DNA from 3 places in the Acetobacterium sp. K1/6 genome. Region 3 is predicted to be linked to each of the others. Evidence: riboswitches for the same ligand, from Rfam matches in the RefSeq annotation. Region 3 holds a riboswitch; each other region holds the start of a gene.

The links. A riboswitch is a leader RNA that binds a small molecule or an ion and turns the genes downstream of it on or off. The one in region 3 is predicted to bind cobalamin.
Region 1: it holds a riboswitch for cobalamin, as region 3 does, so the genes downstream of both, U2P91_RS08865 (type 1 glutamine amidotransferase) here and thiC (phosphomethylpyrimidine synthase ThiC) in region 3, are expected to answer to the same signal.
Region 2: it holds a riboswitch for cobalamin, as region 3 does, so the genes downstream of both, U2P91_RS12640 (nitrogenase iron protein NifH) here and thiC (phosphomethylpyrimidine synthase ThiC) in region 3, are expected to answer to the same signal.

What each region holds. Positions count from the first base shown of each region.
Region 1 is NZ_JAXQGA010000008.1:54,102-63,999, forward strand. It holds gene U2P91_RS08830 (cobyrinate a,c-diamide synthase) at 1-1,008, shown strand, start outside; gene U2P91_RS08835 (GHMP kinase) at 1,005-1,889, shown strand; gene U2P91_RS08840 (precorrin-8X methylmutase) at 1,943-2,572, shown strand; gene cobI (precorrin-2 C(20)-methyltransferase) at 2,575-3,306, shown strand; gene cbiD (cobalt-precorrin-5B (C(1))-methyltransferase CbiD) at 3,319-4,464, shown strand; gene cbiE (precorrin-6y C5,15-methyltransferase (decarboxylating) subunit CbiE) at 4,452-5,078, shown strand; gene cbiT (precorrin-6Y C5,15-methyltransferase (decarboxylating) subunit CbiT) at 5,071-5,655, shown strand; cobalamin riboswitch at 5,701-5,886, shown strand; gene U2P91_RS08865 (type 1 glutamine amidotransferase) at 6,362-7,075, shown strand; gene U2P91_RS08870 (hypothetical protein) at 7,169-8,011, shown strand; gene U2P91_RS08875 (response regulator transcription factor) at 8,215-8,889, shown strand; gene U2P91_RS08880 (sensor histidine kinase) at 8,902-9,898, shown strand, end outside.
Region 2 is NZ_JAXQGA010000014.1:43,473-53,370, forward strand. It holds gene U2P91_RS12610 (TsoY family (seleno)protein) at 1-458, opposite strand, end outside; partial or broken gene U2P91_RS12615 (CGGC domain-containing protein) at 512-811, opposite strand; gene U2P91_RS12620 (ABC transporter ATP-binding protein) at 908-1,681, opposite strand; gene U2P91_RS12625 (FecCD family ABC transporter permease) at 1,678-2,715, opposite strand; gene U2P91_RS12630 (ABC transporter substrate-binding protein) at 2,752-3,840, opposite strand; gene U2P91_RS12635 (nitrogenase component 1) at 3,875-5,461, opposite strand; gene U2P91_RS12640 (nitrogenase iron protein NifH) at 5,458-6,300, opposite strand; cobalamin riboswitch at 6,389-6,569, opposite strand; gene U2P91_RS12645 (LysR family transcriptional regulator) at 6,672-7,613, shown strand; gene U2P91_RS12650 (TIGR04076 family protein) at 7,687-7,935, opposite strand; gene U2P91_RS12655 (iron-containing alcohol dehydrogenase) at 7,948-9,093, opposite strand; gene U2P91_RS12660 (APC family permease) at 9,123-9,898, opposite strand, start outside.
Region 3 is NZ_JAXQGA010000007.1:182,843-192,740, forward strand. It holds gene U2P91_RS08520 (B12-binding domain-containing radical SAM protein) at 1-1,352, opposite strand, end outside; gene bzaD (B12 lower ligand biosynthesis radical SAM protein BzaD) at 1,349-2,677, opposite strand; gene U2P91_RS08530 (class I SAM-dependent methyltransferase) at 2,709-3,755, opposite strand; gene cobT (nicotinate-nucleotide--dimethylbenzimidazole phosphoribosyltransferase) at 3,742-4,830, opposite strand; gene bzaB (B12 lower ligand biosynthesis ThiC-like protein BzaB) at 5,012-6,295, opposite strand; gene thiC (phosphomethylpyrimidine synthase ThiC) at 6,298-7,599, opposite strand; cobalamin riboswitch at 7,697-7,880, opposite strand; gene U2P91_RS08550 (NfeD family protein) at 8,016-8,465, shown strand; gene U2P91_RS08555 (SPFH domain-containing protein) at 8,480-9,421, shown strand; gene U2P91_RS08560 (ABC transporter ATP-binding protein) at 9,544-9,898, shown strand, end outside.

The DNA of each region.
Region 1 (9,898 bases), on a different contig from region 3:
GATGGCCGGGGCATGGCTAAGAGCGCCGCAGCACTGGTAAAGGGTTATGTCGATTTTGACCCCGAAGCGAATATTGTGGGGGTCATCATCAATCGCATTTCATCAAAGTCTCATTACCTGTTGTTAAAAGAAATGATTGAAGCCTATAATGATGTGACCTGCCTGGGTTATTTTCCTAATAATCCGGACATTGTCATGGACAGTCGTCACCTCGGGCTGGTACCGGTGGAAGAGATTGCTGATTTCAGGGAAAAGGTGGACAAGGCCGGAGCGTTGGCCGAAGCCTATATTGATCTGGATAAATTATGGGAAATTAGCAAGCATGACCAACCGGTGAGTGCTTTTATCGATCCCTTTTTAGCTTATGCCGATAAATATCAGGGGTTGCGGATTGGCGTTCCCAAAGATCGGGCCTTTAATTTTTACTATGATGACAATTTTAAAGCCCTGGCAAACGCCGGAGTGGAAGTGGTTACTTTCAGTCCCTTAAATGATGCGCGTCTCCCAGAGCATCTCGATGGTTTATATATCGGTGGTGGCTTTCCGGAAATATTCGGCGCCGAGCTGGCCGCCAACACGTTGATGATTGCTGATATCAAGGATAAGCTGGAAGCCGGATTGCCCTGTTATGCGGAGTGCGGGGGGCTTATGTATCTGACCAATTCGATGACTCTAAACAGCGGTGAAACGAATCCGGCGGTGGGATTTTTCGATGCCGATTCCACAATGACCAAACGGTTGCAGCGGTTTGGATATGTTGATATTTCGGCCTATCTTGGTGGAAAAAGCATTGCGGTTCGCGGACATGAATTTCATCACAGCCTGGTTTCTAGTGATGAAGTCTTGCCGACGGCCTATGTAATCACCAAAAAAGGGAAAACCTGGACCTGTGGGTACCGCCAGAAAAATGTCCTGGCTGGTTATCCGCATATTCATTTTTACAGCAACCCGATGTTTTTAAGCAGTCTCCTAAATGTCGTTCTGGAGCACAAAGCGGGGCAGGCATGAGGCGGGTTAAGGTCGAAACCCCGGGCACCTGTGGCGAATATATTCAGGGCTGGTATGATGGCAGTCCCTGTCTGGTATCCAGCCCGATTGACCGCTATTCCCGGATTACGATTGCTGAAGGCCCGGGGAATCTTGAGGTGTTAAAGCCCAAAACCAGAAAACAGGTCGAAGCGGTTTTTCGGCGCTTTGCGATTCCAGAGCTGGAAAAAAAACATTTGCATTTTTCCATGGTTAGTGATATTCCCGTGGAAAAGGGAATGGCCAGCAGCACTGCCGATATTGCCGGAATGGCTGCCGGGCTTTGTGCTTATTTTGGTCTGGATCTGATCCCAAAGGAGATCGGTTCGCTTTGCACCGGTATTGAGCCATCAGACAATCTGATGTTTGAGCGCTTAAACCTTTTTAATCATCTCAGTGGCTCGGTACTAAAGGAATTTGATGGCACCGTGGAAGCAGATATCCTAATCATTGATTTTAACGGTGGCATTGATACGATGACCTTTAATGAAAGTCAGGATGATTATTCCTCAGACGACTTAGCCATCTTTGTCGAAATTGTCACTCAATTTGAAAAAGGGGTTCGCACCGAAAGCCTCAAGGAGATTGGCGCGGCCTGTACTAAAAGCGCTATTCTTAACCAGAAACGCTTAAAAAAGAATTATCTCGATGATTTGATTGGCCTATCTCGGGATTTTGGTGGTCTGGGAACCGTCATCGGTCATAGCGGCACAGTGATTGGCGTCATGTATGACAATGGTGATTTTCAAGAAGCTGAGTTTCTAAATGCATTCAAGCAGGTTGTTCCCGAATCGGCCTATGCCGAAATCTACCAAAACCGCCTGATCCCGGGCGGAATAAAAATAACCACCGAAGAGGTGTGATCATAGAGCTTTGAATAATAAAGAAATAAATCGACTTAAGAAAGTGAGAAAAAATGGAATACATTAACAACCCCCGAGAAATTGAAGAGCGTAGTTTTGAGATTATTACCGCTGAAATGGGCGATAAGGTTTTCCCGGAAGCCATTGCCCCGATGGTTAAACGGATCATCCATACCACCGCTGATTTTGAATATGCGGATTTACTGGAAATTTTAAACAACGGTTATGAAAGTGGCATCGAAGCACTGAAACAGGGCAAGAAAATTTATGCCGACACCCGGATGATTCAGGTCGGAGTTAATAAAAAAGCACTGGCTGACCACGGCATTGAAATTGTCAATTTTGTCCACGATGCCGATGTCGCCGCAGAAGCCAAAAAGCGCGGCGTCACCCGCTCCACGGTCAGCATGGAAAGAGCGTTGAAGGACGACAGTGTGGGCATCTTTGCCATCGGTAATGCGCCAACCGCCTTATATACCCTGATTGAACAGGTCAAGCTTGGCAATGCCAAACCAGCCCTGATTATCGGTGCGCCAATCGGTTTTGTCGGCGCGGCGGAATCCAAGGAAGCTTTGGATCAGATTGACAGTCCCATCATTCGGATCAACGGACGAAAAGGCGGCAGTCCGGTCGTGGCGGCGATTCTTAATGCCATGCTTTATCAACTGGGAAGAGAATGGTAAGAATGATGAGCGCTACAAAAAAAGGAATTTTTTATGGCATCGGAGTTGGCCCCGGCGATCCCGATCTGCTCACCGTTAAAGCGGCTAAGGTTTTAGATGCCTGTGATATGGTGATTACCCCGGTAAAAAAAATGGGCAGCACCAGTGTTGCCTTTGAAATTGTCAAAAGTCATATCTCCGATTTGTCAAAAGTTCTGGAAATGAATTTTCCGATGATTTCCCTGTCTCAGGAACGGGAAGCCTTGCAAAAACAATGGAAAGAAAATGCCGATGAAATTGAAGTGCTGCTTAATCAGGGCAAGGACGTCGCCTTTATTACTCTGGGTGATCCGATGGTCTTTAGCACCTATTCTTATGTGATGGAATATCTACTAAAACGTAGTATTGAAGTGATCACCCTGTCAGGGGTGCCGTCATTTTGCAATCTCGGGGCGCAACTCAATATTCCCCTGACCCAGGGAGAAGAATCCTTGGGGATTGTGGCGATGACTCAGCCAGTAGAAGAAATCCGGGCGATTTTGGATGCCCACCAGAATATTGTGGTGATGAAAATTTCCGCCAATAATGCCTGGATGGCTGAGGAACTGGAAGCCCGCGGGCTGGAAAAAAGCTTTGTGCTGGTATCCAACATCGGTATGGACACCCAGCAAGTGGTCCGGGATATTGATGTCTTAAAAGGTAAGATCCCGTATTTATCGACCTTATTAATCAAAAAGAATTATCCCCTTCAGTAAGGGAGGTAAGCCATGTTAAATAAAACCATTGAAAAAAATGGCAAGACCCTGCGCTACGGCTATACCACCGGCTCTTGCGCCACCGCCGCCACCAAAGCGGCACTGTTAATGTTTTTAAATCAACAGAAATGGGAAACCATTGAAATCAGTACACCCAAGGGCTGGACCCTGGATCTGGTGCTGCACGATCAGACTTTTTCAGAAAACGAAGCCTCCTGCTCAGTGATCAAAGACTCTGGGGACGATCCGGATGTGACTAATGGCGTCAAGGTTTTTTCGAAAATCACCTCATCAGACCAGGCCGGAATTGAGTTTGCAGCCGGTATTGGTGTCGGTACGGTCACCTCAGTGGGACTCAGTATTCCTCCGGGTGAACCGGCCATTAATCCGACCCCAAGGGAGATGATTACCCGGGAGATTAAAACGGTTTTAGCTTCTGAAGCCGCACGTCAGATCACGGATTTACCCAAAGGTTGGCGGGTCGAGCTGTCCATTCCCCAGGGTGTGGAACTGGCCAAACGAACCTTTAATCCCAAGCTGGGGATTAAAGGCGGACTGTCGATTATCGGCACTTCCGGGATTGTTGAGCCGATGAGTGAAGATGCCCTTAAGGCGTCCCTGAAACTGGAACTCTCAGTGCTCCATGCCAAAGGCTTTAAAGAAATCATCTTTGTCCCCGGCAATTATGGGAAAGACTTTTCCGAGGAACTGGGACTTTCTGAGGAGGTACTGGTAAAAACCAGTAATTATATCGGTTTTATGCTGGATGAGGCTGAACGGATGGGTTTTGATAAGATTCTGCTGATTGGCCATCTGGGAAAACTGGTGAAGCTGGCTGGGGGGATTTTTAATACCCATAGCAGTGTTGCCGACGGACGGATGGAAATTCTAACCGCCCACGCCGGTTTGCTCGGCGCAACCCAGAAAACGATGGAAAAAATCATGACCTCTAAAACCACCGATGAAGCAACCGATTTAATTCTGAGCAAAAATTTGCCGGACTATTTTGATCATCTGGCCGAGGTCATAAAGAAAAAGGTCACCGATCGGGTTTATGGCACCATTGAAATGGAAGTGGTGTTGTTTTCCAAGATCCATGGCTTTTTAGGACAAAGCAAAGACGCAGAAGAGTTGAGGAAACGATTATGTACCCATTAAAAATTATTGGACTGGGACCGGGACATCCGGATTATATACTGCCGATCGCATTAAAAGAAATTGAAGCGGCAGAAGTGATTCTCTGTGGCACCCGCCATGCTGAAAGTTTTGATGCCAGTGGTAAAGAAATGCTTTTTATCGGCAAGGGAACCCCCCTAAGTGAGCTGATGGAAAAGGTTGCCCAGGTATACAAGACTAAGAAAACCGCGCTGGTTGTTTCCGGTGACTGCGGCTTTTATAGTCTGCTGACCTATGCCAAAAAAGTAGTACCGGAAAAGGACATTGTCTGCATCCCCGGGATTAGTTCGTTGCAGTATTTTTTTGCCAAACTGGCAATGTGTTGGGAAGATGCTAAGCTGATGAGCCTTCATGGCCGGGATCAGGATTTGGCGGCAGCTCTGGCAAAAAATAAAAAGCTGGGCATTCTTACTGACAAAAATAATAATACTGCGTTTATTGCCGGGATTCTTAAATCAGTCGGTTGTGAAAACAGCTTGCTTTATGTTGGTGAAGAGTTATCCTATCCTAATGAGAAAATAACCCGCTTAACCGTAACAGAAGCCCTGAGCTATCAGGAGGAAGGGCTGGCAGTCGTGGTGGTCATCAATGAGTAAGATAGCAGGATACAAGGACGAGGCCTATATTCGGGGTAAGGCACCGATGACTAAACGCGAAATCCGCATCCTCACCATTTCGTTGCTGGGGATAAACCCCGGCGATGTGGTCGTAGATATCGGCGCCGGCACCGGGGGTCTCACTATGGAAGCAGCTTATGCCGCCGACCATGGTAAGGTCTATGCTGTGGAAGCCAAAGAAACGGCGCTGGAACTGGTAAAAAAGAATAAAGAACATTTTAATGCCAACCATGTGGTCATTATCCCCGGTAAGGCGCCAGAAGTGCTGGCTGAAATTAAAGAGCCAGTGGATCGGGTCATCATTGGTGGTTCCGGCGGTAATATGGAAGGCCTGTTTCAGTGGTGTAAGGCCAATCTCCGGGCCAGTGGTCGGGTCATTGCCAATTTTGTCACCCTGGAGAACGCCGCCCAGGCCACCACCCTGATGAACCAGTATTTTGAAAATGTAGAACTGGTTCAAGTGGGCATCAGCCGGGGCGAAGGCATTGGTGGTTTAACGATGCTAAAGGCCGCCAACCCGATTTTTATTATCACTGGGGATGCTGAATTAAATTAACGACTCAAAGGTTCAAAATGCTATTGACAAGAAGTGCAACCTGGTGTAAAATAAACTTAATTAAATAGTGAACTTGTCCTATATTCAAGGGAAAAAGGTGTAAATCCTTTGCTGTAATCGCAGCTGTAAAACATGATGACCGTCTCATAACCACTGTTAAGAACTTAACGGGAAGGGAGATGGAAAGTTGATTGTTGAGCCAGAAGACCTGTTTGTAGTGATTTCTTAACAACCTCCGATTTAGAGGGCTGTAAGAGCATTATATTTAAATTTGTAAGTATGATTCTTTTATCCTTCTCCACTGGAGAAGGATTTTTTTTCGTCTTGTTGTCGACAACGATTGCAAGCGAACCCAGGAAGTGTGTGATTCTTGGGAGTTGGTTAATTTCTCCTAGCCAAAAGTAGAATCTCTTCGAATAGAAGGACATCTCCAAGTCAGTATTTAATTCCCTTCCTCGGGGATGGTGTGTGACATCCCCGAATTTACCTTGCTTTCATTAATTTACATTTTTGATAGAATATTATTCCTCATTTCTGCTTAGATTTTTCTGGCCAAAAATCTGAGTACCAATAAAAAAAGTGCATCCAGTTCTGGTTGTGCTTTTTTTATTTGCCTTTAAATAAAAAAATTTAAAAAATGCGTTTAAAATGGTATACTTGCATAAAAATAAGGATAATAATCAATAATCAGATAGGAAGGTCACAGATGAGAATTCACTATTTACAGCACGTACCCTTTGAAAATCCCGGCAGTATTCTAGTGTGGGCAAAAACCAATCAAAGTATTATTACCTCGACGCAATTGTATAACGATGAAGCACTGCCGGAGGTAAATGAATTTGACTGGCTGGTGGTGATGGGAGGTCCCATGAACATTTATGAAGAAGATCAATACCCCTGGCTGAAGGCCGAAAAAAAATTGATCAAAGCCGCCATAAAAGCTAACAAGGTGGTCCTTGGTATGTGTCTCGGCAGTCAGTTAATTGCTGATAGCATTGGCGGGAAGGTTGTTCAGAACAAGCAAAAAGAAATCGGCTGGCTCCCGATCACGTTTTCTAAAGAAGCCAAAGCGTCACCGCTGTTTGCATTTTTTCCGGACAACCCGGTGGTTTTTCACTGGCATGGTGATACCTTTGTCGAGCTGCCTGAGGCGGCCACGGTCATTGCCGCAAGCACCGCCTGCAAAAATCAGGCCTTCATTTATAACAAAAGAGTTTTTGGCTTTCAGTTTCACCTGGAAAACACCCTGCCGATTATTAATGATCTGATTGCAAATTGCGGCGATGAAATGGTTCCGGATGATTATGTCCAGTTGCCAAAAGAGGTCTTAGCCCATCCGGAATACATCCGTCAGGATAATCAGTGGATGGCCGCCTTTCTGACCCAACTAAAACAGATGGTTGAGGTTGACGATCTTTAATAAAAATTTTTGGCAAAAACAAATGACTGGTGAAAGAATGGGTAAATACCAAGCAAATGGTTTGCAAACATTTAGTTTTGAAAGGAATGTATGATGAAAAAGATAACATTGATACTGACAGCCCTTGGCTTAGCGCTATTGCTGTCAGGCTGCTCGCTGATTCCGAGCATTTTTGGCAATAAATCGGAGTCGGTAAAAAACCAGGAAATTACCTTAGCCTTATCATTTGGCGAAAAAACCGGCACCTATAACGGCCAATTGGTAAAAGGTTTGCCTCAGGGAACTGGCGTGTTTACGGTTTCCAATGATGCTGAAGTTGCCTGGACTTATGACGGTACATGGGAACAAGGCCATTTTCAGGGAATGGGAGAAACCGTTTGGGAAGATGGGTTCACACAGGAAGGTAATTATCAGAATGATCTTTTAAATGGGCCGGGACAAGAGTATCTTGATAAGAAGCTCTTATATGATGGCAATTACACCGATAATCGTTATGATGGACAGGGCACGCTTTACAATTATTATGGCGATATAATTTACGAGGGTAATTTTGACATGGGCTATTACGACGAGACGACTGTCCAGAGAAAGGCCCGATTGGATCCGTTTAAAGCTCAGACCACAGAGTTATCTTATGCCGATGTAGTTGAAACGGCTAAAAATGAAACCGGAAATAAGGTCAAGATGACGGGACGGGTTTATCAGGTTTATGAAAACTTTGAAAATCAACACTACTTCTGTGATTTTATCATGGATTTAAACGATGATCCTAATCAAATGGTACAGGTCTATTATCGCTTAAACTCTGGAGAATCCCCCTTTGTTGAAGGCCAAATGGTAACCGTATGGGGAACTGTTGAATACCTTTATACCGACACCACTGATGATGGTCAGCAATACTCCATCCCCAATGTGGAAGCCTGGAGTGTGGAATAAATTTTAGCGATACAAAAAAACTCCCCGTCATGCAATGGGGAGTTTTAACGTTATCGATAAGAACAAATCTGACAGTCGAATTTCAGATCGATTTTGAAATTGGGCTACTTTGATTTATAATGGGAGTTAAGCGGCAACAAAGCGGCAACAAAGCATCAGTGTTTTACTTTGCCCACGGTCAGAAAAGGATAGGATGGTTCGGTATGTATAAAATACTAATTGTAGAAGACGATCAGATTATAGCAAAAGCACTAAAAAATCATTTGGATAAATGGGAACTTGAAACCCAAATCGTTGCGGATTTCCATCATATTATGGATGAGTTTGTGGCCTATGATCCGCAGCTTGTCCTTTTGGATATCTCCCTGCCATTTTTTAACGGCTACCATTGGTGCAGCGAAATCCGCAAGCTTTCTAAGGTGCCGATTATTTTTATTTCGTCGACCAGTGATAACATGAATATTGTTATGGCAATGAACATGGGCGGCGATGACTTTATTGCCAAGCCCTTTGATCTGGCGGTGGTGGTGGCAAAGATTCAAGCTCTGCTTAGGCGGACCTACTCCTTTCAGGGCCAAGTAAGCCTACTGGAACATAAGGGCGCGATTCTAAATCTTAATGATGCCAGCATTATCTATGTGGATCAAAAAGTGGAACTAAGTAAAAATGAGTTTAAAACCCTTCAAATTTTACTGGAAAATAAGGGCAAGGTGGTCTCTCGGGATGTGATTATGAAACGGCTTTGGGACAGCGACTGCTTTGTGGACGATAACACCTTGACGGTAAATATTGCCAGGCTGCGCAAGAAATTGGAAACAGCCGGGCTGGCCGATTTTATTGCCACTAAAAAAGGCGTCGGCTATTTAATTGGGGATTAATCGAGGTGTAAAATGAAAATATTATTTGTATTGGGTGCTTACTTGAAAAGTCGGATTAGGGTAATGGTCGCCTTTGTCTTATTCATACTTGTCTTTGCCATGGTATATGCCCTGTATTATTTGCCGCTGGAGCCGATTGTTTATAGTACTGAACTGGTTATGGCTCTGGCCGTTGTTTTTGCCGGTCTGGATTTTGTGCAGTTTTATCAAAAGCATCAGCGCCTGACAGAGGGGATCAGTAGGGCCACCGCTGGGGTGGGGGAATTACCAAAGCCTCGGGATTTGCTGGAAGTAGACTATCAAACCCTGACCCGGGTATTGGCGGAGAATCGGGCTGAGCTGATCTCCCAGTTCGATAACCGGCAAACGGATATGATTGACTACTACACCTTATGGGCCCATCAGATTAAAACCCCTATCTCAGCAATGGGACTGTTACTTCAGACGGAGGAAGGTGATAGGGAACGCACCAGCACCTATGCCCAGGAACTTTTTAAAATTGAACAATACGTCGAGATGGTGCTCCAGTATTTAAGGCTTGAAAGTATGTCATCAGATTTGCTGTTGGTTGAGTATGATTTGGCAGACCTCATCAGACAGGCGGTGAAAAAATATAGCATTATTTTTATCAATAAAAAAATATCGTTGGAGTTGGAAGAAATGAATTGCCGTGTTCTAACCGACGAAAAATGGCTGATCTTTGTTCTGGAACAGATTATTTCAAACGCTCTGAAATACACCAATCAGGGGAAGATATCCATTTATTTGGATGAACATTCAGAAAAAACCCTAATTATTTCTGACACCGGTGTTGGAATCAGAGAAGAAGATATTAAACGGATTTTTGATCGGGGCTTTACCGGTTACAACGGCAGAATGGATAAAAAATCTACCGGCATCGGTCTTTACTTGAGTCAGCAAGTATTAAATAAGCTCTCCCACGTAATTACTGTAACCTCCCAGGTGGGAAAGGGCACCCGAGTCAGCATTGATCTGGCCACTAAGCGGT
Region 2 (9,898 bases), on a different contig from region 3:
GCAACACCCGGACAGATCAGCGCATAACTACCCACACTGTTCTGATCGCCGTTAATAAATGTTTTAAAATAACCCATTTTGTGTAGCGCTTGATAACCAATCAGTCCAAACAATACCTGAATCGAGACAAAAACGGATAAGAATACTAAAATCACCGCTGGATGGGGTTCTGTTCCCATCAGATTATGAGAAATACCCGAGATAACCCGGACACTGGTAATCCCCAACAAGGTCATAATCGGGATCAGCATCCAGAGGGTTGGTGCGCCTTCCAAGGCAATCCCGTCTTTTAAGATCGCTTGAATCCCTAGCGTCAGCATTACCACTAAAACCAGTAGTGCAAAGGTTGAAAACGAAATAGCACCGATGATCCCGATTACCGAAACAATTAGATTATGGCTCATAGCTGCCGATGCGGCAAAGCCAACACCAATCATGACAAAGGCAAAACTGCTCAAAAGCGGGCTTAAGTCATTGCGTTTCTCAAAACCGCCACCAATGATAAGTTGTTCGGATTACCCCGGGTGATACAAGAGCAGAGCACAATAGTATCCGCGCCGCGCTTCACCATTTCCGCCGCCCGGGTCACGGCTTTTTTCCCGGGACATCCACCACAGCTGACAAAGCCAACGATCTCAATATCGTCTTCAATTCCCTCAAAGGCCGCTTTTTTGTTCCGCATCACCTTAAAATCAGTAGTGCCGGGACACATATCTTCAGTTTGTTGACAGCGAATTAATCCAACTTTCGTAAATTCTCCCTTTTTAAAACGCAGGTAGTGAACAATGATAACCCTATTTATCACTAGCATACATTGATCAAGAAGCGGTGTCAATTGTTTATGCAACGAAATGAATGATCCCGGAGCAATCCCCTGTGAACCATCGGCTCTGACGCATTGAAGTTACTAAGCACCAGCCGTGCAGATATTGCGATTGAGCTGGTTGGAGTAAAATAGATGGACCGGTTCATTGTAGAGACGACTTAACAAATCTTCTGATAAATACTGATCCACCACTCCGATTTCAAAGGTTCCCGAGCGATTGAGCACCCCGACTCGTCCGCCAATAAAAAACACCTGATCCGGATTGTGAGTTGTCATAATAACACCATAACCCTGATCCGACAATTTTTTAACCAGTTTCATGGTTTTAATCTGATTCCCGAAATCCAGATGGGCGGTGGGTTCATCCAGTAAAATAAAGTCCGGCTCCTGGGCAATGGCTCTGGCAATAGTCACCAGCTGTCGTTCCCCACCGCTTAACTGCGTATAGGCTTTGTTCCGGAGATCGGTGATCCTGACCAATTCCATGGCTTCTTCAATCATCCGCTGATCCTGCAGACTCAGTTTTTTAAAGGCACTTAAATAGGGGGTTCTGCCCATGGCAACAAATTCTTCAACGGTAAAGGCATAGGTCGGCTGGTGAATCTGGGGCACATAGCCAATCCGCATAGCGAATTGGCGCAGCGACAGATCTTTAATATTGTCTTTTTCTAAAAAGATCCCTCCTTGTGTTGGCTCACTCAGATTGCCGATGCAGTTCAGCAAGGTCGATTTACCGGCACCGTTGGGACCCAAAATGGTAAATATTTCACCCTTTTTCAGACTGAAATTGACCTCTGTAAATATCTGATTGCCGTTAGGATAGGCAAACCCCAGTTCAACGATCCTTAAATTCATGACAGATTCATCCTCTCTTTTTTTAACAGATAAAAATAGAATGGTGCGCCAATCAAACCGGTTAAGATACTCAGCGGTAATTCGGCGCTGGTGATGGTTCTGGCAATGGTGTCAATCATCAGTAAAAAGATTCCTCCCAAAACGAAAGAAACCGGTAATAATTTCATGTTATTGGGACCGACCATCAATCGCCCCAGATGTGGCACCACCAGGCCTACCCAGCCGATTGTTCCACTAATGCAAACAGAACTGGCTGTCAATAAGGTGGCGCAGATAATGACAATCCGACGGGTGGTTTTCACATTGATCCCCAGGCTTCGGGCTTCCGTCTCACCGAGTGACAGCACATTGATTTTCCAACGCAGTACCATGATAATGATAATTGCCAGGATCATCGCCGGTGCCACCATCAGGATACTCTTAGGCAATACCTTGGCGATACTGCCCATCTGCCAATAGGTTATTTCAGCCAATTCCGTTTCCGGATCGGCAATATATTTAATAATCCCCATAATTGAACTCATCAGTCCCCCAACAATAATCCCTGACATCACCAACATCATATTGGAGCTGTTTTTAATCAGCTTCGGAGTCGTTGTTGTCAACGCCACCGCCAGAATGCCGCCAGCAAAGGCACCAATCTGAATACCAATGGTTCCGATCCCAATTAAAATTGCAATGGCGGCTCCAACGCAGGCGCCGGAAGATACCCCCAGCAAATCAGGCGATACCAGAGGGTTTTGAAAAACCCCCTGATACACCGCCCCTGACAAAGCCAATGAACCACCCACCAGAATCGCTGCCACCACCCGGGGGAAACGCAACGTCATAACAACGCTCTCCACATTCGCATCCCCGACTTGTGGTAGCGGTAAAATGTTGGCCGCCAGCACATGGATCACTTCCGGAATTGAAATGGGAAAGCGTCCCATGCATAATGAAACAATCACCAGGGCTCCCAAAATGATAACTAACAGCACCAGCAAAGCTGAAAAATTCAAGCGCTTTTCTTTAAGATTGATATCTTTTAACATTTACTACAACTTTCTGATTTTGCGGTTGCAGCCGACTTAACTGTTGGCATCGACTTTCAAAATCGTATCAATATTTTCATCGGTCAGATCGGCAGAAAAGAACGCTTTATAAAAGGCTTTCAGATCTTTACGGATATCATAATCTTTAAATAGTTCCGGCTGTTGAATACTGCCCATCCACTTAATCATCAGAGGTGTTTCAACACAAGGGGCATCATAACGATAAATTCCCATCGGGGTTTTGTAAACCCGATGGTTTTTAACCGCATCGATATTGCTCCAATCCTGACCTTCAATTTTATTCTGATACAGATCTTCCGGTACGATTTCGTCAAAATTTGACAGATAGATGATCTCCGGATTCCACTGAAGGATTTGCTCCATATTTACTTCTGACCATTGTTTATCCAGTCCGGCAGCGACATTCGCACCACCGGTTAACTCTAACAGATAATTATTGATGTTTTTTGCTCCTGCCACGCTAAGTTTGCTATTACGTAAATACATTACTTTCTTTTTTGAAACACTGTCAAGTTCAGCTTTCTTGTCAATAAAATAATTTTCTACCTCGGTGTGATAAGCCGTCAGTTTTTCAGCTTCATCTTCTTTTCCCAAAACCTGACCAACCAGCAGTAAATCCTTTTTTAAGTCTTCCAGATTTTCCGCATAATTCAGCATTACCGGGGTAATTCCCACCGCTTTTAATTGTTCGGCTTCAGCCGTCTGATCGTTCCAGATAAAGGCGATTTCTGGCTTTAAATTCATTAGCGCTTCCACATTGATGGTAAAGTCTTTGGTAATTTCAGCTGTTGAAATAGTGGCAAAAGACGGATCAAGTTCTGGCATAAAACTGGTTTTGTACGCAGCCATCGCGCTGGGATTAATCGATACAATCCGCTGACTGCCACCATCAATGGCCCATATTGCCGACGCCCAGGGAATCGGGGTAATGGCAACCTTGGTGATGGTTTCCGGTAATTGCACCTCATTACCACCCTGATCTACCACCGATGTCAGTTTTTCGGCGGTTTTACTTTCCGACTCCTTTGCCTGACTGCTGCAACCGGCAATGGCGATACACATAATCAGACCGATACAGATAACCAGTAACATTCTTTTTTTCATCTCTTCTACTCCTTGGTATTTTTTTATTTTTAATTTAAGCCGTTACTTCATTTGCAAAGAAACGCTTTAAATAAGCGTAGCCTGTTTGTCCCATATATTGATAATCCAGCTCGATAAACGCGTTACCGCTAAGGCTGGGATAGGGCATGGGAATAAATTTATATGATATCGTGTTGATTCTATTTTGATAAAGCGGATCCGCAATGACATGGGTAACGGTCATTTGCGATAATTCCTGATCCGTAATTTTATTTGCCCGGATGGTTATAATCCCAAAATCGTTTGGAATCGCTGCCTCAAGCTGATCCAGAATTTCATTTTCGCCCAGCAGCAGCACCCGGAAAGCCGGACACGGCTGCGGCTCTTTATTTAAGTAATACGATTCCGGGATCACTGTTTTTAATAACGTACCGACAGCTCTCAGCCACTGATTAAAGCCGTCAATGCCGATCGGCATTGCAAAATGATAGGGTATTTCAAACATCTCCGCCATCCATTTTGCCAAACTCAGACCGTGTCTGGAAAAAACAAGATTCAGCTCAGCTTCTGCTGCCGTTTTAAAGGAACCCAGACTCTCATAGCCGAGAAAGTTCACCGCATAACCCAGCGACGTCAGGCAGGTTTCAATTTCATCAAAGTGTTGCCTTTTCCCAAACAAAAATGGATTATAGCCAATAATATTGAGCCGTTTTTTTCGGTTTTCAACTTTTTTTAACGTTGCTTTGGCGATTTTTAACAAGGCCTTTGCTACCCCTTCTTCGGCCGTCTGAAAACCGTTGGTATCTATTGCACAGGTCATTTCAAACAGATCACAGGTCTGTAAAAAATGATCATTCATCCCGGTCATAAAGGTAACCGGTGTGCCAATGGATAGAAATAATTTTATATCTTTGGTTTGATGATTCATTTGAAAGCGCTTTGTAATGGCTTCACCGATCTCATTTGTGCAGCCATTAACCGCCTGCAAGTCATTAAATCGGGAAAAAATAAACGGATTGTGATTCAGTTTATCAATGGAACTAGGACAGTTTGCACAGCCGGAGCCCGTCATTAAAAACTGACAAACGGCCTCATCATCGGGGAATAAAGAAAGTACCCCCGTATAATCTGCGGCCAGCGGCGGTAATTCACAAACCGCTGCATTTTTTGATAAAACCAGTGGCCGGGTCTTGACAAAGTCCGCAATTTTTGCTGCAATCTTATCCAAACGTTGGGATGGACTGGTTTTTCGTTTCTCCATGGGACCACGCTTGAAAATCTCGACAGGTATCTGATGGGGATTATCAAGTCCCTCGATCATCGTATCAAAATCGGTTTGGCTGAGCAAATCGGGACATGAAACATAAAGAATAATACCCTGATAGCAGGCTTTTCGTAACGCCGCTTCAACAACGCCTTTAATTTTTTCCAGATAATCCCCAAAGGTATAATCCAATGCACGAATGGGAACGAGTTTGAGCTTGGACAACTGCCCACATTCCAAAGCCCTAAAATATAAAATACGGATACAAGTTGGCGGTCCGACGGCCACGACTAAGGTGTCCGGTATCGCAAAAATTCGTTTTGCCATTTCCATATCACCTAAATTATAGACCGACGTTTCAATGGTGATGCTACTCATCTGCTGATTTCCTGGTTCTTTGCGGAAACAAAATCAAAGAGGGCTTCCATTGCGTCATCATCAAGGGAACGAGAGTCACTGGCAGGAACTTCGCAAAACAGATCCTTCCCCAAGGTCTTAATTACCTGTGAAAGAGGGGCCTGGGGATCGGCCTCAATCATGGTATTTCTTTGATACTCGGCCAGCTTGATCGCCTGGTTTTGTTCAATAGAGGCTATCAGACGACTTTCGGTCATTTTGATAAAATGATCAACCACATCTTTATCGGTTTGGGACGAGTAGCGATTATGAATAAAGCCGCCAAATAGTTTTTGCTTCGGGGTTTCGTAGTGCGTGATGCCCTTTAAAATATTATTGGCAGCGTACAACGACATAAATTCTGATGAGGTCACAATATAAACCGCATCAACACATTGCTTGCGCATGGGGATGGAAAAACCACCACAGACCACATCACCCAGCACATCATAGACAATCAGATCCCAGTCCATCGCAAAGACTTCCAGCTTTTCCAGGGTCTCGATCACCGCCGAAATGCCCATCCCGGCACAACCGACCCCCGGTTCCGGGCCGCCAGCTTCAACGCAAGTAACGCCATAAACTCCTTTATATAAAATATCTGCTTTATTCAGCTGATCTCCTTTTTCCTTGAGTGTTTTCAAGACGGTGGGAATCCGTCGCTTCATCAGAATCCGGGTCGAATCCGATTTCGGGTCACAGCCGATATGGAGAACCTTTTTCCCAGCTTTTGAAAGCGCTGCCGATACATTGGCGGCAATCGTCGATTTACCAATCCCTCCCTTGCCATAAAATGCGATCCGTTTTAGTTTTATCTTCATTTTTCCTCCAATAAAAAAACTCTTCTGAATTATTAGACAGAAGAGTTTATTATAAAAATAAATCCCTCACCCAATAATCCGTTAGGCTTGGTTATCACAAAATATAGAAGCATCCTGGCTTAAGATCATCGCCTGCTGTAACAACTTCCCAGAAATTTCTTTCCAGTGTTGATCAATTTACAGCGGCTCACTTTTACAGTGGCGGTACCGCATCGGACTTTAACCGATTTTCATACTACACTTTGTTATTCAATTAAGTCGTATTATATCACAAGAAAGAGGAGCAAACAATTCAGCGGTTCTTCTAATTTCCAATTGCCAGCTATCAATATTTTTGATAGTATAGGGCTAAACAAACAAGGAGGAAACCAATGATTTCACTACAAAATATGAAATATATGATCGAAATTTCAAGGCATCAATCAATTTCGGCGGCGGCTAAGGCCCTCTATATTTCCCAATCCACTTTATCCACTGCAATCAAAGAAGTCGAACAGAGTCTCGGAATTCTCCTGTTCAAGCGAAACAGCCGTGGGATTGAATTAACTTATGAAGGACAAGATTATCTAAACCATGCCAGAGATATCGTTGAGCAAGCCGACTATCTGGAACGACGTTATCAGCATCAGAAATCGATCCCGATGCGCTTTTCTGTCTCCACCCAGCGACTGCCCTTTTCGACCATGTCTTTTATCAAAATCGTTGATGAAATCGGCTTGGATCGCTATGATATTGCCATTCGGGAATGTCCAACCCATGAGGTCATCCACGACGTGGCCACCCGTCGCAGCGAAATCGGCGTTATGTGCATTAATGATCATTACCTGAATACGATGCAAAAACTTTTAGATACCAGCAATCTCTCCTTTCATATTCTGGGAAAAATTAAATCCTATGTTTTTATAAGAAAACTACATCCCCTCGCTAAGAAAGAATTGCTAACCCTTGATGACTTAAAACCATACCCTTTTGTCACCTATGATCAGGGTGATGACAATCTGCTTCATTTTTCTGAAGAAATTTTATTTAATGAAATCCTGGATAAAAACATTCATGTCATTGACCGTTGCACAAAAATCGCCCTGGTTCGTGGCACTGATTGTTTTAGCATCGGTCCGGATCTGACTAACAGCGATGGCGATAAGATGCACTCAAAACTAAATGAGATTCAGACGATCGAGTTTTGCGAAAGTGATCAAATTTTACACGCAGGTTATATTATGCGCAGGGAACATACCTTAAGTGATATTGGAATACGCTATATTACGACTTTAAAAGCGAAAATCAATGGACTAGAATGCAATTCTTACTGATGCAAAATAACTAAAAAGATCAAAAGGACAGATACTTGATCCCTTTGATCTTTTTTTATACACTTTGAGTTCTTCAGGCTTTTCTAATTCTAAACACCACTTTTTCTCCACAGTCCGGGCATTGGAGCGGCGCATCGGTAATCACACCTTTGCGAGCCGCATAGACAAAGGGAAACACTGCACTGAGTGCCATCATGCAGAAATTTCCACTCTTGTCCTTATCCAGCTGGGGTCCGTCAAAAATGACTTCATCCCCCGCCGAATATATCGGGCAACCCGATTCCTCAACCACCAGTTTTATTTTCTGTTCAATTACTTCCATGTTGTCCTTCCTCTATAACGCCAGTCGATACAGCGCTTCAATCTGTTCCAGGGTTGTACTTCTGGGATTAACCAGAATATTACCACTTTTCATGGCATCTACAGCCATCGCAGGGATCTTATCGACCGTGACGCCCACCTCACCCAGGGTTTTGGGAATCCCCAGTGCACAAGTTAAGCTACGGATCTCATCGACCAAAGTCTGAGACGTAAAATCCTCCCATCCTTCACCGCATTTAATCGCGTCATAAATTTTTTGATAACGTCCGGTATCGGCTAGGGCGTTATATTCCAGCACCGTTGGCAGCAGTATCGCATTGGCAACCCCATGAGGGACATCAAAATAACCGCCCAGGGGATGGGCCATCGCATGGACATTACCCAGCCGCGCCCAGGCAAAGGCGATCCCGGCAAACATGCTACCATAAAGCATATTGGCTGCTGCTTCTGGATTGGTTCGATCTGCCACAAACAAACGGATATTATTACCGATCAATTCCAAGGCTTTTTCAGCCATTGCATCAGAAAAAGGTGAAGCGGCCTTCGATAGATAAGCCTCAATGGCATGAACCAGAGCATCAATTCCGCAGGCTGCCGCCGTTTTTTCCGGGGTTGTCATAACTAAGGTTGGGTCCAGTACTGCATAGGCCGGAATCAGTTCATAACTAAAGACCGTCAGCTTATAATTCCGGGAACGGTCCGTAATCACCGCAAAAGCTGTTACCTCAGAACCGGTGCCAGCAGTGGTGGGAATGGCAATTAGCGGCACAATCGCACCGGGGACCTTGTCAGCCCCCTCATAGGCACCAATGGAGCCACCGAACTTCGCCAGTATCCCCACCGCCTTAGCTACATCCATGGGGGAACCGCCACCCAAAGCAATAATACAGTCTGCCCCACTGTCAACAAACACCTTGGTGGCCTTATCGACGGTTTCTACTGAAGGATTGGCCTCCGTTTGGGTAAAACTGTCAAAAGTTAGCCCGGCCCGCTCTAAAATATCCGTAATCTTCTTAACCACCCCCATCTTATTCAGATGCGGTCCCGAAATCACCATCGCTTTTTTTAATTCCTGCTTATTTAAAAGCTCCGGTAATTTCTCAATACTATTCACCCCGCAGATTATTTCTTGCGGTATTTTAAAACTAAAACTATTCATCTCTTTTCCTTTCATAACTCCCGACAAGACTATTCAGTTACACTACCAACGCGAGCGGCAAAGGCAGGCTTTTCATCGACATCGACATACTCTACATCAATATGAGCGCCAAACTCATCACCATATTTGAATTTACAGTAGCCATAAAAGAGTACGCCCAATACGGCCCAGCCACCAGCCATGATCCATTCTTCTGCTACCAGTGCAGTGGAAGCAAAAGGCAACGGAATCACATATAACAGGGTCATCATACCCGATAAAGCAACTGCCACAATTCCCACGAAGGTGCCAAATCGGACCTTGTATGGTCGTTTCATATCCGGTTCTTTTTTTCTTAAAATCAGGAAGGACAAGGATACCATGGCATAGGCCAGGCAGACCCCGAAACTTCCGGCATCAACAATCCAGACCAGCATTTTTCGTCCAAAGAAAGGAGCAATTACCGATAATACGCCAATTAGGCCGATTGCTAACACTGGAGTTTTATACTTAGGGTGAAGTTTAGCAAATACTTTTGGAATCATATTGGATTCAGCCATGGAATACATCGCCCGACTGCCCCCGATTAAAAAGGAGTTCCAGCTGGTAATAATCCCGGCCATTCCACCAACAATCAATACCTTGGTCATGATTTCACTGTTAAAAGCCAATCCCATCGCATCGGCCGTTACGAGCGTTGAATCTGCCATTGCACTAGCAGGCATCACATAAGCCACGGCCAGAATGATCAGGGCATAAAAGGCGACTGCCATCAGAATCGAAAGAATCATAATCCCGCCAATTTTCTTAAATCCGGCATTTATTT
Region 3 (9,898 bases):
CGATATTTTTCCAGAATTACCGGATCTTTCTTAAAGCTCAGTTCCCAGGTATCTTTCATATAGGAAAAAATATGATTAGTCATGTCTCTCATCATCCCGGCTAACATCGCCACCCTTGGGTTAAGATAATCAGTATCTGCCTCATAGGTGGAGTGAGGGGAAATATTTAGCCGCCCCTGATCCTGGAGGGCTTTGTAGGAGGAGCTACCCTTAAGAATAATCATATGATGATAGAGTACATTAACGCTGATTTCCAGCTTATCCAGTAGAGCGTTTCGTTTTAAAAAATCGTAGTTGACTTTCAGATCTTCCAGGGTCGAGTCCGGTTCAAACATAATAAAACCGACGCTGGGTTCGATGCCGTATTTCCGGAGGATTTCCAGAGCCTGTTCATTATCAGCCACGGTGGTCAGCTTATTAAGCCGTTTCAGCGCTTCATCAAGGCCGCTTTCCAGACCGATTAAAATGTGTTTAAGACCGGCGTCAGTCAGGGCTTTGATGGTTTCTTCTTCGATATCGTTGGCCCGCGCTTCAATGCCAAAGTGGATGTGGCGTTCTTTTAAAAGATGGGCCAGTTTTAGGACCCGCTCTTTTCCAGCGCGACCGGGACCGTAGAAGTTGGGGTCCATAAAATAAAAGTAGCGGATATCGGTTTGCTTCATTATTGTATCGATTTCGGTGATAATGTTCTCCGGACTTCGGCCCCGCCATTTCCGTTTTGTATCGCCGTAGTAGGGGTTGATATAACAAAAAGTACAGCCACCGTAACAGCCCCGGCTACCGGAAATATTGACCTCGCCAAAAGAATAGGAGCTGGTGCTGCGCAGAGGAAAGGGCAATGAATCCACATCCGTAACAACCTCGCCTCGGGTCGCGACAATGCCATTAGTGGTGCGTGTGGCGATTCCCGACTGGGGAACGGTGGGGAAATTTTCGGCCAGCGTCAAGAAAGTCAGTTCAGCTTCGCCTAACAGGGCTGAGTCAATGGCCGGACAGCGGTTAAGAATTTCTTCATAGGCAAAGGTGGGGTAAAAACCATAAACGCAGACATAAGCAATGCCATAGGTTTGTTTGATGTGCTTAATAAACTGATAAAGGGTTTTGTTGTCCTCCCAGTGATAAACCAGGTGAATCCCTAAAATCGTGGGCGTTAGCGTTGCTATTTGCTCTTCAATGGCCGGATAATCCAGCTGTTCCAGATAGCCGTCCACAATTGTCACATCAATGTTGTTGGCGGCCAGCATGCCGCCAATATAGCCGGTGTTCAAGCAGGCTGAAAGGGGGGCGTTGGCAATATCGTTACAGCGGTCGTCGCCGTAGGAGCGGGGATGTTCTAAAAGAATGACATTCATGAGGTGACCTCCTGCCACATAAAGATATTTTTTTTGGTATGATAGATTTCCAGATCATAGCGGACCCGGTCAAAGGGCGCCGGGTTATAGTAGGTGGGGTAGAGCAGATCGGTTTCCGGGGTGATCACCCCGTTTGCCAGAGCCTGTTGTTCTACCTTGGTGCCCGGTAAAATACGGATATTATTGAGTACAATGGTACCCAGGGTTTTGGAAGCGTGATGGATCTCGTAAATCGCATCGATGAGGTCCCTGGCTTGCTGCTGGGTTGCGGCGGTATCCCCGGGGGTATTGACGAGGAAGTGATAAACTGTGACCACACCGCTGCCTGCCAACACCTGAGCAGTGTCGAGGATATCCTGGACACGCATATGCTTATCCATGGCATCCAGGGCCGTTTGGCTCAGGCCGTCGGGGGACAGGGAAAAGCATTCGCAGCCGGATTGGGTATAGAGGGCGACGTTTTCCTCGGTTAACAGGTTTTCGCGAAAAAAACCGCTCCAGTTAATTTTTAAACCTCGCCGGATGATTTCAGCGCAGATTGTATCGAGGTGATCCACCGGAATATTGACCACCGAATCGGTGAAGTGGATCCGGGTGACACCGTATGTTTCGTAGAGAAACTGGATTTCATCGACCACCGCTTCAGGGGTGCGGCAACGCATTTTAGAGCCCTGCAGGAGCGGATAGGAACAGTAGCCGCAGCTAAAACAGCAGCCCCGTTTGGTTTCCACGCCGATACTTTCCACATATTTATTAACGGTGAGGTAGGGGCGGGGATCAAGCAGATCGCGGTTGGGCATCACGTAATCCAGCATATCATAATCACCCACCGGTGGGACGATCAAGACCGCTTTGTTTTCGCGGTAGCAGAGCCCTGGGAGGTGGGGCGGGTTATTGAGATTTTCCAGTAGTGGCACAATGATTTTTTCGGCCTCGCCGGTCACGCCGAAGTCAATTTCCGGATATTCGCGCATCAGCCGTTCCGGGAATAGCGAAAAACCGGTTCCACCGACTAAGATTTTGGTATCAGCCGCGTAGCGTTTAATAAAAGCCAGGGTAACGGCAAAGCCGGGAATCAACGACGAGGTTTTATTACCCAAAGGATCAATATTTCGTAGCGACAGACAGACCACGTCCGGCTGATAGGTATCCAGTTGTAAGCGTAAATCGCCATAGGGATCGATGGCCATATTCATGTCAAAAAGCTGCAGATCATGATTGGTTTGCCGCTCGACCTGAGATGCCAGCACGACGATCCCAATGGGATAAACCCGCTCGATGTCGATACCCTCCATTGAGAGGGCTTGGATGAAAAGTATTTTCATGGTTTCTCCTTGATTTGGTTAACGATAATAATTATTTAAAATAAATGGTATCCAGTGCCATCTGGCTTCGGGCAGCAAAGATCAGGGCGGTGTCGGTGGCCAGAGGAATCAGCGATGAGGTGAGTAGATCATTTTTTTTAAGCTCGGCAATTACCCAGGCTCCGGAAAAAACTTTGCCATTGTAGGTGTTTAAAAACATATTGATATCGGTCAGGTGAGCCTTGACCGGATCATGCTCATTAAAAAAATCATGGATCAGGATGATGCCATCATCACTCAAATGGCTGGCTGCGGTTTTTAAAACCTGTTCGTTTTCCGACTCGGCGTAGGCGTGAATAATATTAGAAAGAATGATCAACCGATATTTTTTGGCAAGACCCCATTGTGGTTCCAGAATATTAGCGGGGTGGTAGTTAACCCGATCTGCGTAGGCGGTGGCATCGACAAGTTTTTGAGTTTGAGGAAGCATCTGCACAATGTCGAGCAGGGTGGCACGAGTGCCCGGAAAGGCTTCTAAAAAGGCCAGTGCCATAGCTCCGGAGCCGGTTCCCACATCCAGAATATCACCGCTGAGTTCGGTAAAAAAGGTGGTGCAGTCGCGGGCTTTTAACTTGGCCACGTTGTCCATGGCTTTGATGTATTTAGCCCGGCGCAGGTTAAGTTCTTCTTCGCTGATATCCGCCGGCAGAAAGTTGACCCGACCACCAGCAGTCAGCGAAGCTTTAAGCGTATTCCAGTCATCAGTAAGATTTTTACGCCACAGCAGCGAGTCGCCCTGATAAAGCGGACTCGCTATTAGTAAATATTCTTTGGTAATCAATTGGTTATAATAAACATTTTGGTAGCATCCTACTAGACCAAGACTGTTTAGAAGTGCCAGGTAACGTTCCAGGGCGCTTTCGTTGGCCCCCAGTTTTGGGGCGAGTTCTAAGAGACTGGCGCCGCGGATCCCGAAATCATCGATGGTTTGAAAAAGATCCATTTCCAAAGCAGTGAACAGCGCATCGGAAACCCAGTAAGCGGTGGCCAGGTCTTCTAAATACTGGCCGCCGTTGGTTTGGGGATCATACCCCTTCATGACCATTGGTTACTCCTGCGTCAGTAAAGGTTAAGACGTCGCAGATGACCCGGGCCGAGGATTCCACCAGGTGCATCGCCACCGCTGCCCCGGTGCCTTCTCCTAATCTGAAATTGAGGTTAAGCAGGGGGCGTAAGCCCAGGGCTTGCCACATTAGCTGATGCCCCGGTTCTTCACTCTGATGGGAGGGAATCATATAATCCAGCGATTGGGGACATAGGGCCTTGGCGATCAGCGCACCAGCGGTGGAAATAAAGCCGTCCACCAGAACCGGCACCTGATTAAAAGCAGCCCCCAGGATTACGCCGGCAATCCCGGCAATCTCGAAGCCCCCGACTTTGGAAAGGACATCAATGGGATCGGTTTTATCGGGTTGATGGCGATTGATCGATTCCCGGATCACTTTGATCTTGTTGAGCAAGGTGGCGTTATCAATGCCGGTGCCCCGGCCGGTTACTGATGAAACCGGATATTCGGCCATAACCGCTAAAATAGCGGCGCTGGGGGTCGTGTTGCCAATCCCCATATCGCCGGTAGCCAGCAGATTGATCCCCTGTTCTTTGATCACCTTGGAAGCCACATTGATCCCGGCTTCCAGCGCAGCAATGGCTTGTTCCCGGGTCATTGCCGGTTCCTGATAAAAGTTTTTGGTGCCATGGGCGATCTTGCAGTCAATGATGGCGCCTTGTGAAACCAGTTCGGGCATATCCACAGCGACGCCCATATCAACGACAATCACTTCGGCGCCAGCGGCTTTGGCTAAAATATTAATGCCCGCTCCGCCTTTGACAAAGTTTTCCACCATCTGTGGAGTCACCTCCTGAGGGAAGGCAGAAACCCCTTCGGCCACCACACCGTGATCTCCGGCCATGGTGATGACCATTTTTTTATCGACATTGGGTCGGATGGTGCGTTGAATCCCGGCCAACTGTTCAGCGACAACCAGCAGCTGACCGAGACTCCAGGGCGGAATCGCTAATTTTTCTATATGATCGCGGGCGGCCTGACGCCACTTGGGGTCAGCCGGTTCGGTATGGTCGATGACGTGTGTTAAGGTATATTTGGTTTCGATCATGGTAATTATCCTTTCTACTTAGTAATAAATGAAACGTACGATTGATTTTATCACTATATTGGTGAGGCTTGTAAGGGCTTGTATTACAAACCCTTACGGAATGATGGGTGACGCTTTTGGATAATAAACGCTTGTTTTTTCGTGGGGCGGGTAAGCTACCCGTCACAAAGGGTTTACTCGTTTAGGATATCCCAAAAAACTCCGCCGCGACATCCGCCGGACATTTACTGTCGGCACAGACAGCACAACCATGGGAAGGCTTTTGAGCCGCAAAGGCAGCGATCAGATTGGCTTGATTGATGGCGTTTTTGATCTGTTCTTCCTGATTGCGGGAAACCCGGGCCCGGGACATCGCCAGATCGCGGTTCCAGGCCGCGCCGCCGCGCTTTAAGACATTGGCCGCATTGGCGGCGATCCGGGTCGTTTCGACACCGATGCGGACATCTTCCTCATTGGGCAGACCCAGGTGTTCGGCTGGGGTCAGGTAACAAAGGAAATCAGCCCCGTGCATGCCGGCAAAGGCACCGCCGATCGAACCCGTAATATTGTCATATCCGGGAGCAATATCGGTGGCCAGGAAGCCTAAAATATAGTAGGGTACATCGTAACAGAGTCGTTTTTGCAGTAGCATCGCTGAGGGAATATGGTTTAGTGGCACATGGCCGGGACCTTCCACCATCACCTGAACCCCGGCCGCCAGGGCCCGTTTGGTCAGCTCACCAGCGACCATTAAGCCGCGCAGGTGGGCCTGATCCAGAGAATCAGCATTGGCACCGGGTCGAATGGCGTCGCCGATGCTAAGTACCGTATCGGTCGCTTTGAGAATCTCCAGCAGTCGGTCAAATTCGGCATAAAGAGGATTTTCTTTATCGTTATGGAACATCCAGCCAGTTAGCAAGGATCCACCACGGCTACAGATATCGGCAACGCGACCGGTTCTTTTTAATATTTTGAGAAGATCCATATTCAGGGCCGAGTGCACGGCCATAAAATCCATACCGGCCTGACATTGTTTTTCAACCACTTCAAACAGATCATCAGAGGTCATATTGACCATCAGGCCCCGTTTATCAGCCGCTTCTTTGGCAGCCTGATAAACGGGCACACAGCCAGCGGCAATGTTGGAATTATTTAGACTTAAGGTTCGCATGGTATCAATATCGGCACCCATACTTAAATCCATAAAACCGTGGGCACCGGCGGCTTCGATGATTTTTAGTTTTTTGACTTCCATGTCCATATCATCCCGATCACCAGAGGTGCCCATCAGACCGTTGACTTTGACGTCCAGACCACCACCGATGCCGCAGATTTTAGAACGATTGCGCAATTTATTTTTAGGAATGACAATCCGGCCGGCAGCTACTCCGGCTCTGATAAATTCAGGCGTGAAGCCTTCGCTGAGTGCCACCATTTCCATTTCTTCGGTAATTTTACCCTGTCGAGCTTTTAATATTTGGGTCATGATTAGTTCCTCGCTTCCTGGTTTTCGTCTCGTAAATACTTGCCGACAATTTTCATGGCACAGAAGTCGCCGCACATGCTGCATTCGGATTCGAAGTCGGTGCTGCGATCCTTCCAGACCTTCGTGGCGGTTTCAGTATCGATGGCCAGTTCCATCTGCCGGCCCCAATTAAGTTCCCGGCGGGCATGGGACATTTCCAGATCCCAGGCAATCGCTGCCGGATGGCCTTTGCCAACATCACCAGCATGGGCGGCGATGCGGCTGGCCATCACGCCCATATAGACATCATCGGCATTTGGCATGCCGATATGTTCGGCCGGGGTGACGTAACAGAGGAAGTCGGCACCGTAATAGGCGGCGATTGCGCCGCCGATGGCGCCAGTGACATGATCCATACCAGCCCCGGAATCGGTGGGCAGACAGCCGAAGACAAAGTAGGGAGCGCCGCCGCATAGTTGTTTTTGTAACTTTACAGTGGTCTGGATCTGATCCAGGGGCACATGGCCCGGTCCTTTGACCATCACTTGAACCCCGGCCGCCCGGGCCTTTTTAACCAGACCGCCGAGGATCACCAATTCATGAACCTGGGCGCCGTCCAGGGAATCGGCAATACAGCCGGGGCGCATGCCGTCGGCAAAGCTCAGCACGACATCATACTTTTTACAGATTTCCAGGACCCGGTCATATTGGGTAAAAAAGGGATTTTCACAGTGGTTGTGAACCATCCAGCCAATCAGATGGGAACCCCCATAACTAACCAGTGGATCAATCCGGCCTTCTTCTTTGGCGCGGTTGATCACGTCCATGGTGGTGCCGCAGTGCAGGGCTAAAAAGCTGACGCCTTCGGAGGCATGCTTTTCCATCATCGCGAACATGTCATCCGCGGTCATATCTAAAGCACTGCCATATTTTTCCTGAGCCATAGCCAGGGTCTGATAAAGGGGTAGGGTACCGACCGGCCGGTCCACCGTGGATAAGACTTTTTCACGCATTTCATCAATCGGACCCCGAACACTTAAATCCATCAGCGTATCCGCTTCGGCTTTTACGGCCTGTTTGATTTTAGCCATTTCACCATCGATGGTGTCATCTATTTCATACATCCCAACGCTGGCGGAAACCTTGGTAAACAGACCCTTGCCCACCGCCACCGGGTTGATATTTGGCCGGGAACTCTTTAGAATGACGATTTCACCGACGGCTACCCCCTGGCGAATGTTTTCGGGATCGAGCCCTTCTTTTTGCGCCACATAAATCATTTCTGCGGTGATCTCACCGGCTTGTGCTTTTTTAAGAATTGTCATCGTTTCCTCCTGAATGATTCTCAACAAATTTTGGCAAATAAAAAAGTCCACAGCTGTTATTTATTCTAAATAACAGCCATGAACTTTACCTTCGTTCATTCAGGATCGATTCATAGGCAGGTCTCCTGACTTGGGGTTTTAACGCTTTGCCACACCTTCCCATTAAAAAAACAGTGGTTTTTGTGGTTTGCTCCGCCCTTACAGTGATGGGTTCGTTCAGGACTCTCACCTGATTCCCTATTCTCCTTAATGTTTAAGGCACCATATGTTCGCTTTTCTATTTACTTGCTTTTGATTATACACACTAAAAAATGAAAGTGCAAGAAAAAAATAAAAAAAATCGATTGTGTAACTCATGAGAAAAAAAACAACAAACTATGTTATAATAAAATTAAGTGAATGAGGGAGGTGAGCAGATGAATATCATTCTTGTCTGGTTGGTTTTATTTGTCGTTTTTCTGGTGGTTGAATTGGTTACTGCTGGCGCACTGGTTTCCATCTGGTTTTGTGTTGGTTCTCTGGTGGCAATGGCCGTCGCTTATTTAGGCGCACCATTTTGGGTACAGATGACGCTGTTCTTTCTGGTTTCTGTTGGATTATTATTGGGAACAAAACCTTTTTTGAAAAAACACATGGATCCCAAAACGATAACAACCAATGCTGATCGCATTCTCAAAGAACAGGGGATTGTTGAGGAAGAAATCAATAATCTTAAGGGACAGGGCGCCATCAAGGTTGATGGTAAGTCTTGGACTGCCAGAAATGTCGACGACGATACAGTCATTCCTGTTGGTGCAAAAGTGACTGTGGTAGGAATCGAAGGGGTTAAAGCCATGGTTAAATTGGTAGAAGAAGAAATAAAATAAAAGGAGGTAAGAAGATGATTGGATTAATTATTTTAGGCGTTTTATTTATCATTTTTGTTGTTGTAATTATTGTGAATGCGAAGATCGTTCCCCAGGCTAATGCCTATGTGGTGGAACGATTGGGCGCTTATCATGCCACCTGGGAGACCGGTTTTCATATCGCAATTCCGATTTTTGACCGGATTTCAAAAAGAATCAGTTTAAAAGAACGGGTCGCGGATTTCCCGCCCCAACCGGTTATTACCAAGGATAATGTTACGATGCAGATTGACACGGTAATTTATTTACAGGTTACCGATCCTAAATTCTATATGTATGGGGTGGACAATCCCATGAAAGCCATTGAAAATCTAACCGCCACCACTTTGCGTAACATCATTGGTGATATGGAGCTCGATGCAACACTGACATCCCGGGACGTGATTAATACCAAAATGCGGGTAATTCTCGATGAAGCCACCGATCCCTGGGGGATTAAAATCAACCGGGTAGAACTTAAAAACATCATGCCACCAGAAGCGATCCAGAATGCGATGGAACGGCAGATGAAGGCAGAGCGGGAACGTCGGGAAAAAATCCTCCAGGCAGAAGGCGAAAAAGCCAGTGCCATTCTGGTCGCTGAAGGCGAAAAATCAGCGGCAATTTTACAAGCGGAAGGCTTAAAAGCGGCTGCTATTCTTAGTGCCGAAGCGGATCGGGAAGCTCAGATCAGACGGGCAGAAGGTGAAGCAGAAGCCATTGTCAAGGTTCAGGAAGCGGTTGCCAATGGGGTCAAGATGTTAAATGATGCCAATCCGATTCAGTCAGTTATTGCCCTTAAGAGTTTATCTACCTTTGAAAAGGTAGCTGATGGCAAAGCCACTAAGATTATTATTCCCTCTGAAATTCAGGGCTTGGCGGGTCTGGCAACATCCCTTAGTGAAATCATGACAGATCAGAGCAAGGTCAGTCAGTAAGATCAGTTAATAAAAGAAATTTCAGTAAAAGACCATGAATGGGCAATTGGGAAACGTGAATCGTTTTTCAATTGCCCAAAGTTTTTAAGTGTAGCAATTAAGAAAGAAGGAATATTTTGCGAATCAGTAACACACAACTTATCAAACGTTTCATACCTTATTATCAAAAATACAAATGGATTCTGTTGTTGGATCTGTTTTGCGCTACCTTGACAACGGTATGCGATCTGGTTTTGCCCCTGATCGTACGGTTTATCACCAATACCGCCATCAATGATCTGGCCAGTCTGACGGTGGAAACAATCTTAAAACTGGGGCTGGTATATTTGGTACTGCGGCTTATCGATGGAGTGGCTAACTACTTTATGGCCGATGTGGGCCATGTCATGGGCGCCCGAATCGAAACGGATATGCGCCGGGATCTCTTTTCACATCTCCAGAAGTTGTCGTTTTCTTTTTATAGCGACACCAAAATCG